Regions from separate parts of the Lachnospira rogosae (ex Hitch et al. 2025) genome, predicted to be linked through region 3. Evidence: predicted binding sites of a transcription regulator. Region 3 holds the regulator's gene; each other region holds the start of a gene.
What was found. The regulator Rex, encoded in region 3, represses fermentation and respiration genes when NADH is low (regulators of the CRP and FNR family bind a similar motif). The targets are predictions, from matches to a motif close to ATTGTTAANTANTTAACAAT.
Positions count from the first base shown of each region.

Region 1: the regulator Rex is predicted to act here: its motif matches at 2,049-2,068, upstream of pflB (formate C-acetyltransferase).
Region 2: the regulator Rex is predicted to act here: its motif matches at 1,330-1,349, upstream of hypB (hydrogenase nickel incorporation protein HypB).

Region 1 covers NZ_JBBMER010000005.1:166,056-169,346, reverse strand. The annotation lists gene WMO14_RS08505 (ATP-binding protein) at 186-791, opposite strand; gene WMO14_RS08500 (Crp/Fnr family transcriptional regulator) at 1,223-1,921, shown strand; gene pflB (formate C-acetyltransferase) at 2,153-3,291, shown strand, end outside.
Region 2 covers NZ_JBBMER010000002.1:137,194-140,484, reverse strand. The annotation lists gene WMO14_RS03035 (DUF6465 family protein) at 1-497, shown strand, start outside; gene WMO14_RS03030 (CarD family transcriptional regulator) at 660-1,157, shown strand; gene hypB (hydrogenase nickel incorporation protein HypB) at 1,515-2,186, shown strand; gene WMO14_RS03020 (FAD-dependent oxidoreductase) at 2,257-3,291, shown strand, end outside.
Region 3 covers NZ_JBBMER010000002.1:279,302-282,592, reverse strand. The annotation lists gene WMO14_RS03660 (homocysteine S-methyltransferase family protein) at 1-1,384, shown strand, start outside; gene WMO14_RS03655 (redox-sensing transcriptional repressor Rex) at 1,515-2,150, shown strand; gene WMO14_RS03650 (hypothetical protein) at 2,177-2,797, shown strand; gene WMO14_RS03645 (NAD(P)H-hydrate dehydratase) at 2,797-3,291, shown strand, end outside.

The DNA of each region.
Region 1 (3,291 bases), on a different contig from region 3:
ATGTCAGCATATTAAAATATAAGTTTCGTGTGACAATCTTATATTATAAACCTGGAAAAGCATTTCGATATTATACATTTGCAGAGGCAGAGTTATGGTTAATATATTTTATTGATATGGGAAAATGATATAGCCGTCACCTGTATTTTTATAGTTGTACTATATCACTAAGCATTACAGAAAAATTAATTAACACGGTTGCCATCAGTACCAATAGTTACAACTCTTACAGGAATTGTCTTGCCGCTGTCAGCTACAGCCTTTTCAACTGCATACTGCAATCCACCACAGCAAGGTACAGTCATACGTGTTACAGTTATGCTCTTTATGTTATTATTCTTGAATATCTCGGTTAATTTCTCAGAATAGTCAACCATATCAAGCTTTGGACATCCGATAAGTGTTATGTGGTTACGCATAAAATCGTGGTGGAATGTACTGTAGGCATAAGCTGTACAATCTGCTGCAATAAGAAGGTCAGCTCCATTAAAGCATGGTGCAAAAGGAGATACAAGCTTAATCTGTACAGGCCAGTTGTTAATCTGGTTTCCACTTGCCGCTTTGTTAGCAAGTACTTCAGCTTCATTATATTCAGGAGCTTCACGCTCAATAAAACGAATTGCATTCATAGGGCAGGCTGGCAGACAGTCGCCAAAACCGTCACAATAATCATCTCTTAAAAGCTTAGCCTTTCCGTCAACAATTCCAATAGCTCCCTCGTGACAGGCGTGTGCACATAAGCCACAGCCGTTGCAGAGTTCTTCATTAATTTCTATAATCTTTCTTATCATAATCAAATAAATCCTCCTATTTATAGTAGTATTTTTATTTAATAGAAAATTCTGATAAAAATTCCTGTTAAATAAAAAGCCCTCTGGGCAGATTCACCATACGGCGGTAATGTAGATGCCACTAAAGTGTTCCGCCATAGGTGGAGAATCCTGTGAAACAGGATTCTATCCTGCAGACCCGCTAAAATGTCTTAATAAGTATATGTTGTGGTTATTTTCAGCCATATTTTCATAGCTGGCTGATTAGTTTGAATTATATCTTAACTACCTGGTAAGTATAATATTAAATATTAATAAAGTATGTTGTAAATACAACAAAAATAAGATTATAATGTAATGAGTGCAAAAGAAAAGGAAGCGGCTGCGAATAGACACCGTAGATTTTATAGATTATTTTATGAATAATATAGAGAAGAATAGGATTGAAGAATATGGGCAGAATATTATATGACATTTCACAGGATTATATGGGAGTTATACAAAAGAGCAGGCTGTTTAGCGGTATAGAACCAGACGAGGCTAATGGAATGAGCAAATGCCTTGAGATAACATTTCGCGAGTATGACAAAGAAGAAGTTATATTTAATGAAGGCGATAAAATATCCAAAATAGGTATGGTGATTCAGGGCAATGTGAGCATAGAAAAGGCTGATTACTGGGGCAACAGGCATATTATGACATATGTGTCAGCGGGTGAAATATTCGGAGAGGCATATGCATGCAGTAACGACAAGACATCCAATGTAGAGGTTGTTGCGGCAGATAAATGTATAGTTGCATTTCTTGACACATACAAGGTTATGACGGTATGCAGTTCATCGTGCCAGTTCCACAGTAAGCTTATTCATAATCTTATATATATGCTTGCTGACAGGTGTGTGGTTATGAACGAGAAGATTACACATTTATCCAAACGAAGCACTAAGGAGAAAGTATTGTCATATTTATCAGCAAGAGCCGCCAAATGTGGGAGTGATGAGTTCGATATACCATTTAACAGGCAGCAGTTGGCTGATTATCTTTCAGTTGACAGGAGTGCAATGTCAGCAGAATTAAGCCGTATGAAGAAAAATGGAGAAATTGATTTTAGGAAAAATCATTTTATTATAAAATGTCGTGATAAACAATAATCTGCCGCTGTAAAGACACATAATTTGGAAGAAAATGTTAATTTAAGCCGTCATTGTATAAAACTAAAAACAACTAAAAAATGTATTGAAATTAATTGACAGGGGTGTTAATATACCCTTGCGAGAGATAGTTAAGAAATTAACATTTCGCTTTATATTTTTGAGAGTTTTGTATACAATATACAAACTATTATACAAATTAACAGTTATTTTATTAAGGAGGAACCAATAATGGTAAATTTTGATCAGTGGAATGGTTTCAAAGGCAGACTTTGGAAAGAAGAGATCAATGTAAGAGATTTCGTTCAGAACAATTACAAGCCATATGATGGAGATGAAAGTTTCCTTGAAGGACCTACAGAAGCTACTAACAAGCTTTGGGGAAGACTTCAGGAATTACAGAAGGAAGAAAGAGCTAAGGGCGGCGTACTTGATATGGAAACAAAAGTTGTTGCTGGTCTTACAGCTTATGGTCCTGGATATATAGATGAATCTATGAAGGAGCTTGAACAGGTAGTTGGTCTTCAGACAGATAAGCCACTTAAGAGAGCATTTATGCCTTATGGTGGTATCAAGATGGCAGAAGAATCATGCAAGAACTATGGTTATGAACCAGATCCAGAACTTCATAAGATCTTCACAGAATATCATAAGACACATAACCAGGGTGTATTCGATGCTTATACACCAGAGATGAGAAAGGCTCGTCACAGCCACATCATCACAGGTCTTCCAGATACTTATGGACGTGGACGTATCGTAGGTGACTACAGAAGAGTTGCTCTTTACGGTATCGACTTCCTTATGGAAGAAAAGAAGAAGGATCACGCTAACTGTGGTTGTGGAACAATGACTGATGACGTTATCCGTTTAAGAGAAGAAATATCTGATCAGTACAAGGCACTTGCAGGTATGAAGAAGATGGCTGAAAGCTATGGTTATGATATCAGCAAGCCAGCTACTAATGCTAAGGAAGCTGTTCAGTGGTTATACTTTGGATATCTTGCAGCTATCAAGACACAGAATGGTGCTGCTATGTCTGTAGGTCGTGTATCTACATTCCTTGATATCTATATTCAGAGAGATCTTGAAGCTGGTACTCTTACAGAGAAGGAAGCTCAGGAACTTATTGATCATTTCGTTATGAAGTGTAGAATGGTTAAGTTCGCAAGAATTACATCATACAACGAATTATTCTCAGGAGATCCTACATGGGCTACTCTTGAAGTTGGTGGTACAGGTATCGATGGACGTTCAATGGTTACAAAGAACGACTTCAGATTCCTTCATACACTTGAGAACATGGGACCTTCACCAGAACCAAACCTTACAGTACTTTATTCTTCAAGACTTCCAGAAAGCTTCAAGAA
Region 2 (3,291 bases), 140 kb from region 3:
AGACACCTGCAAAGGCAGCAGCAAAAGAAACTGTTAAGGAAACTAAGAAAGAAGCAGCTAAGACTGTTGAGACAGTAAAGAAGGCAGCCGGGGAAACTAAGGAAGCAGCCAAGAAGGTTGAAGCTGATGTAAAGGCAACAGCTAAGAGTGTAGAGGCAGAAGTTAAGACAGCAGTCACAGCTAAGAAGGCAGCAGTTAAAAAGACAGCTTCTAAAGCAGCAGCTAAGACAGCAGCTAAGGCTGTTAAGGAAGTAAAGGCAAAGAAGCCAGCCATTAGAAAGACAACTAAGGCAGCTAAGAATACTTTTGATAAGGAGTTATTCTTCCAGTATGCTAATAAACAGGTTGATGAGGAAACTCTTGTTGCAAGAATAGTTGAAGATGCTAAGGAACAGAATGTAGAGATTAAGGAACTGAAAATGTACTTAAAGCCAGAAGATAATGCATGTTACTATGTTGCTAACGGCAATGTTGCAGGACGTGTTAATCTCTATTAATTCCAATTGATACATAATGTTAAAGGACTGTGGTGTATGTATGATGCCACAGTTCTTTTTTGTTCTTTATAAAGAATTTTAAAAGAAAATATTTTGAAAAAATTGTCGAATTGATGTATAATAATACTCAAGTTGGTAAAGTACACAGAAATGAGGAGTTATATGTTTGAAGTTAATGAAAAAGTTGTTTATGGAGTTGTAGGTGTATGTGAGATTGAACAGATAGGCAGACCACCTATAAAGGGAATTGACAAAGATTATTATTTTCTTCAGCCTGTATATGACACTAAAGGTATTATATATTCGCCAGTTGAGAATAACAAAGTTATGATTAGGAGCATAATTGGCAAGGATACCTGTATCAAGCTTATTGACCGTGCTAAGAATTGTAAGAAGGATGAGGCACTCAATGAAAAGATTCACCCATCCAGGTATGACGAGATGGTTAAATCACAGGACGTTATACAGCTTATGCACCTTGTAAGAGCTTTGTTTAACATAAAGAATGACAGAGCAAAGGAGTTAAGGAGAATGAAGTCGGCAGATAACCGTATGCTTGCAACAGCAAGAAAGCTTCTTTACGGAGAGATAGCAGCGGCTATGAATGAGGACTACACTGCAATGTCAGAGCAGATGGACAATTATCTGTCAGTGCTTTGATTTTAATCAGAGAAATCCTGTTTGATTAAATAATATATTTTATCCAGTGTTTTAGATAAATGTAATTAATGGTAACATTCAATGATTGCATTTTATCAATAACACTGGTTTTTTTATTTTAAAACATATATAATAATATTATTATGATAAAGCTTGATTTCGTGAATTGATAATTGACATTTTTTTAACATATTGCTATCATAGTGCAATACGCATAAAAGCAGGGATTGATTACGGCATAATTTAGTCAGACTTTTATTGACAATTAAATATTCACATAGTATGTAATAAGCTATTGTTATGGCTTGGCATATGTGAACAGCTTTATTAGCTCATATTAAATCAGGGAGGTTAGCAGTGAAGGACGTTAGGGTTATTGAAGTGAAAAAAAGCGTGTTTGAAAGTAACGATGAACGTGCCGCTCTTTTAAGAAAAGATTTAAAAGATAAAGGTGTATTTCTTTTAAATCTTATGTCATCACCGGGGGCAGGAAAGACAACAACTCTTACAAGAACGATTGAACAGTTGAAAGATGACTTAAGAATAGGCGTTATGGAGGCTGATATTGATTCAGATGTTGATGCAATAACAATTGCTGATACAGGTGCTAAAGCAATACAGCTTCATACTGGTGGAATGTGTCATCTTGATGCTGATATGACAAGACAGGGAATTGATGAGCTTGACGATAGTGATATTGATCTGGTAGTTCTTGAGAATGTCGGAAATCTTGTCTGTCCGGCGGAGTTTGATACAGGTGCGGTAAAGAATGTTATGATTCTTTCGGTACCAGAGGGTGATGATAAACCGCTTAAATATCCCCTTATGTTTTCAGTGTGTGATGTTGTGCTTATCAATAAGATTGATGTTATGGAATATTTTGATTTTGATATTGAACAGTGCAGGGAATATATCAGAAGAAGAAATCCTGATGCTAAGGTAATACCTGTCAGTGCCAAGACAGGTGAAGGAATATTAGAATGGACAGACTGGTTAAAGAACCAGGTTATTGAATGGAAAGAAGCATAATCATAATGAGCATAATTATTTAACGTGAGCAACGAAGATAAAAGCCTTTATAAGGTGGAAAGGACAATTTATGGGTAAAGAAGAATTTAAAAATCCTCATCCGGAACTTCCGGTAAGAGAGCCAATACTTAAGCTTGGCAAGATGATAACAGACAGAGTGCCAATTAAGCTTGGCTTTGAAAAATTAACAGCAGATAGTCCGGAATACTGGGGACTTGCACCAATATGTACAGATGAACAGGCCAATATAGCATTAAAAATGGGTGTCCGTAAGCCTAAGACACTTAAGCAGATGGTGCAGATTACAGGAATGGACGAGAAAGAACTTGAAAAGCAGCTTGAGCAGATGTCTTTTAATGGTCTTTTGGAATATAACTGGGAAAACCCACAGCACGAGAAGCAGTATGTTCTTCCAATGTTCGTACCAGGAAGTGCTGAATTTACTAATATGAATTCCACAGTTCTTGAAGAACATCCAGAGATGGGACGTTTTTTTGAGAGAATGAGCCGTCTTCCATTGGAAAAGATTACTCCTATGGTGCCACCAGGGGGTGCAGGAATTGGTATGCACGTTATTCCGGTAGAGAAAGCTATTGATATGAATAACGAGGCAATATCTTTAGAGAAGATATCATACTGGCTTGATAAGTATGATGGCAAATATGCAGCAAGCCCATGTTCATGCCGTAAGTCAAGAAAGACTTATGATGAAGGCTGTGCAGATGATCCAGAGGATTGGTGTATAGCTGTTGGTGATATGGCTGATTATGTTGTTGAAACAGGCAAGGGCGGTCATTATATCACTAAGGAAGAAGCACTTGAGATATTCAAGAAGGCTGAAGACAATGGTTTTGTTCACCAGATTACTAATATTGACGGACAGGACAAGATATTTGCTATATGTAACTGTAATGTTAATGTCTGTTATGCACTTAGAACATCGCAGTTATTTAACACACCTAATATGTCACGTTCGGCATATGTTGCCAAGGTAACTAAAGAGAACTGTGTAGCCTGTGGCAAGTGTGTTGAATACTGTCCGGCAGGAGCTGTAAAGCTTGGACAGAAGTTATGTACTAAGGACGGAAGCGAGATTAAGTATCCT
Region 3 (3,291 bases):
CAATGTAGGACTTCCGGGAATTGATGAAAGACAGATGATGGTTGATACTGTGAAAGCACTTCAGTCGGTTGTGGATGTGCCTCTCCAGCTTGACTCAACTATACCTGAGGTTCTTGATGCTGCATTAAGAGTATATAATGGTAAGCCGATTGTCAATTCAGTTAATGGAGAAGAAGACTCTCTTAATAACATTCTGCCAATAGTAAAAAAATATGGTGCGGCAGTAATTGGCCTTGCTCTTGATAAAGATGGTATTCCTAAGAAAGCAGAAGACAGAGTTGCCATAGCAAGAAAGATTATGGACAGGGCAATAGCTATAGGAATTCCTAAAGAGGATATATATATAGACTGTCTTACACTTACAGCCTCAGCCGAACAGGAGGGGGTAATGGAAACGCTTAATGCACTTTATGAGGTTAAGCATACTCTTGGCTTAAGGACGGTGCTTGGTGTATCGAATATATCTTTCGGACTTCCTAACAGAGTGCTTGTCAATCACATTTTCTTAACAATGGCTATGCAGAATGGTCTTGATCTTGCGATTATTAACCCTAACATATATGAGATGATGGGGGCAGTAAGGGCATATAAGCTTCTTGCCAATATAGATAAGAATTCTGTTGATTATATTAAGGCTTATGCTTCAATGCCTAATATAAGCAAGATTAATCCAATGAATACAGCGGCAAATGCAGTACAGGGTGGTCAGACAGCACAGGCAGGTGGAAGTGTTAATCTTAAGGATAAGAAGGGCAGTTATACCTGTGATGACTTATTCTATGCAGTAGAGAAAGGTCTAAAAAATGAAGGTGCAGCAATAACAGAAGAACTTCTTGCAGGTATGGATTCTATGGACATTGTTAATAATGCCTTGATTCCTGCACTTGATAAGATAGGTGAGGAGTTCGAGAAGGGAACATTATTCCTGCCACAGCTTATAATGGCGGCTGGCGTTGCACAGGGAGCGTTTGAGGTTATAAGAAAACATATGATTATGAGCAATAATGCACCTGTAAGCAAGGGAAAGATTGTTATTGCGACGGTTAAGGGAGATGTCCACGATATTGGAAAGAATATCGTAAAGGTACTTCTTGAGAATTATGGTTATGAGGTTATTGATCTTGGAAAGGATGTTGAATATCAGGTTGTTGTAGATGCGATTAAAGAAAATGGTGCGAAGCTTTGTGGTCTGTCAGCACTTATGACAACAACACTTGTTTCAATGAAAAAGACAATAGAACTTATACATAAGAACAATCTTGATTGTAAGGTTATGGTAGGAGGAGCAGTGCTTACTCCTGAATATGCTAAGGAAATACATGCGGATTTCTATTCAAAGGATGCAAAGGAGTCTGTGGATATTGCTAAGAGAGTGCTTGGATAGAGTACATTTCTTTACTTTTTAGCAAAATAGTTATATAATTAACATTAATTTTGAAGGCTGATGGGAAGCTGGTAATTACAGGTTTCCCATCTCCTTTTCGTAGCAGTATTGCACAGGAATGGAGAATGTTATGGAAGAGAATAAGAAGATTTCATCGGCTGTTATAAGAAGATTGCCAAGATATTACAGATATCTGGGCGAACTTATAGAAAGTGGTGTTCAGAGGATTTCATCTAAAGATTTAAGTGTGAGAATGAAAGTTACAGCATCACAGATAAGACAGGACCTCAATAATTTCGGAGGTTTTGGACAGCAGGGATATGGATATAATGTGAAGTATCTTTATGATGAGATAGGCAAGATACTTGGAATAGACAGGAAGCATAATATGATAATAATAGGTGCTGGTAACCTTGGACGTGCTATTGTTAATTATACAGACTTTGAGAAGCGTGGTTTTGTTATATGCGGCGTATTTGATAACAATCCAGAGCTTAAAGGTGAAAGCATTCACGGAATAGATATAATGATGATGGATCAACTTGCCGATTTTATACATAAGAACGATATAGAGATAGTTGCACTGACAATACCAAAGCAGGCGGCTAAGGAAATCGGAAAGCAGGTTGCAGATGCAGGAATTAAGGCTATATGGAATTTCGCACATACAGATCTTAATCTGCCAGATGACGTAATAGTTGAGAATGTACATTTATCAGAAAGCCTTATGAGACTTTCTTACACAATTGCCAATAAGCACTCATAAAGATATTAAATCCAAAGGGGGAATTGATGGTGTCTAAGATAACTTATGAATTGTTAAAGAATAGTGATGTATTTAAGAATATTCCGATTCTTACGCTTGATGAGCGATGGTATCACCTTATTAACGAGAAGAATAAGACAGATGAGATTGCGTATTGGGAGAAACAGGTTAATGAACTGCTTAAGAAGCAGGGAAGAATTAATAATGACATTAAAGACATCAAGAAGCTTAAAAAGCAGCTTATCAATGATGTTGTTGAGAATATGGAAGATGATGATTCAAGCAGGCAGAAGCAGAAGCGTATGAGCCAGAACCAAAGACTTATACAGGAGTCTAATGACAAGATAGCTTCGCTTGAAGATGAACTCTTAGAAGTACCAAGAGAATTGGCAAGGGCTAACGAGAAGCTTCTTACAGAGACACTTAAAGCCTGCTATGACAGAATGAATGCCAATACAGAGGATATAGAGGTACTTGATAAGTGGATTAATGCTACAAGAGTCAAGCTTAAGAAGAATATTCTTATAAAACAGGATAAAGAAACTGTTAATAATAATATGTATTCTCTTATACACGATATTATCGGACCTGAGAATTGTAGTGCAGTTGACAGAATTAATGAAGGCAATGTAGGAGATAAGCAGTAATGAGATATGTATTAGATGCGGCTTCTATGAAGAATGTGGATTCTTATTCAATTAATACTCTTGGTATACCATCAGTTGTGCTTATGGAAAGAGCCGCACTCTCAGTGACAGAAGCTATTGAAAGCAAGGTTAAAGGAAATATACATACAGACATTATATGCGTATGTGGACGTGGCAATAATGGGGCAGATGGACTTGCGGTGGCAAGACAGCTTTATCTTAAGGGCTACAATGTGGATGTGTATATAATTAACTCACACGCTTCTACCAAAGAATTCGATATACAATTGAACATAATAAAGAATCTGGGCATAGAATGTATTAATAGCCCGGATTTTTCTAAATATGGGGTTATTGTAGATGCCTTATTTGGCAATGGCTTATCAAGAGAACTGGCAGGAGAGGCCAGAATAGTAGTAGATACAATTAATAAATGCAGTACATCAGTGCGTTCACAGTATACACAGAATAGCGACAATAATGGAAACAGGCTT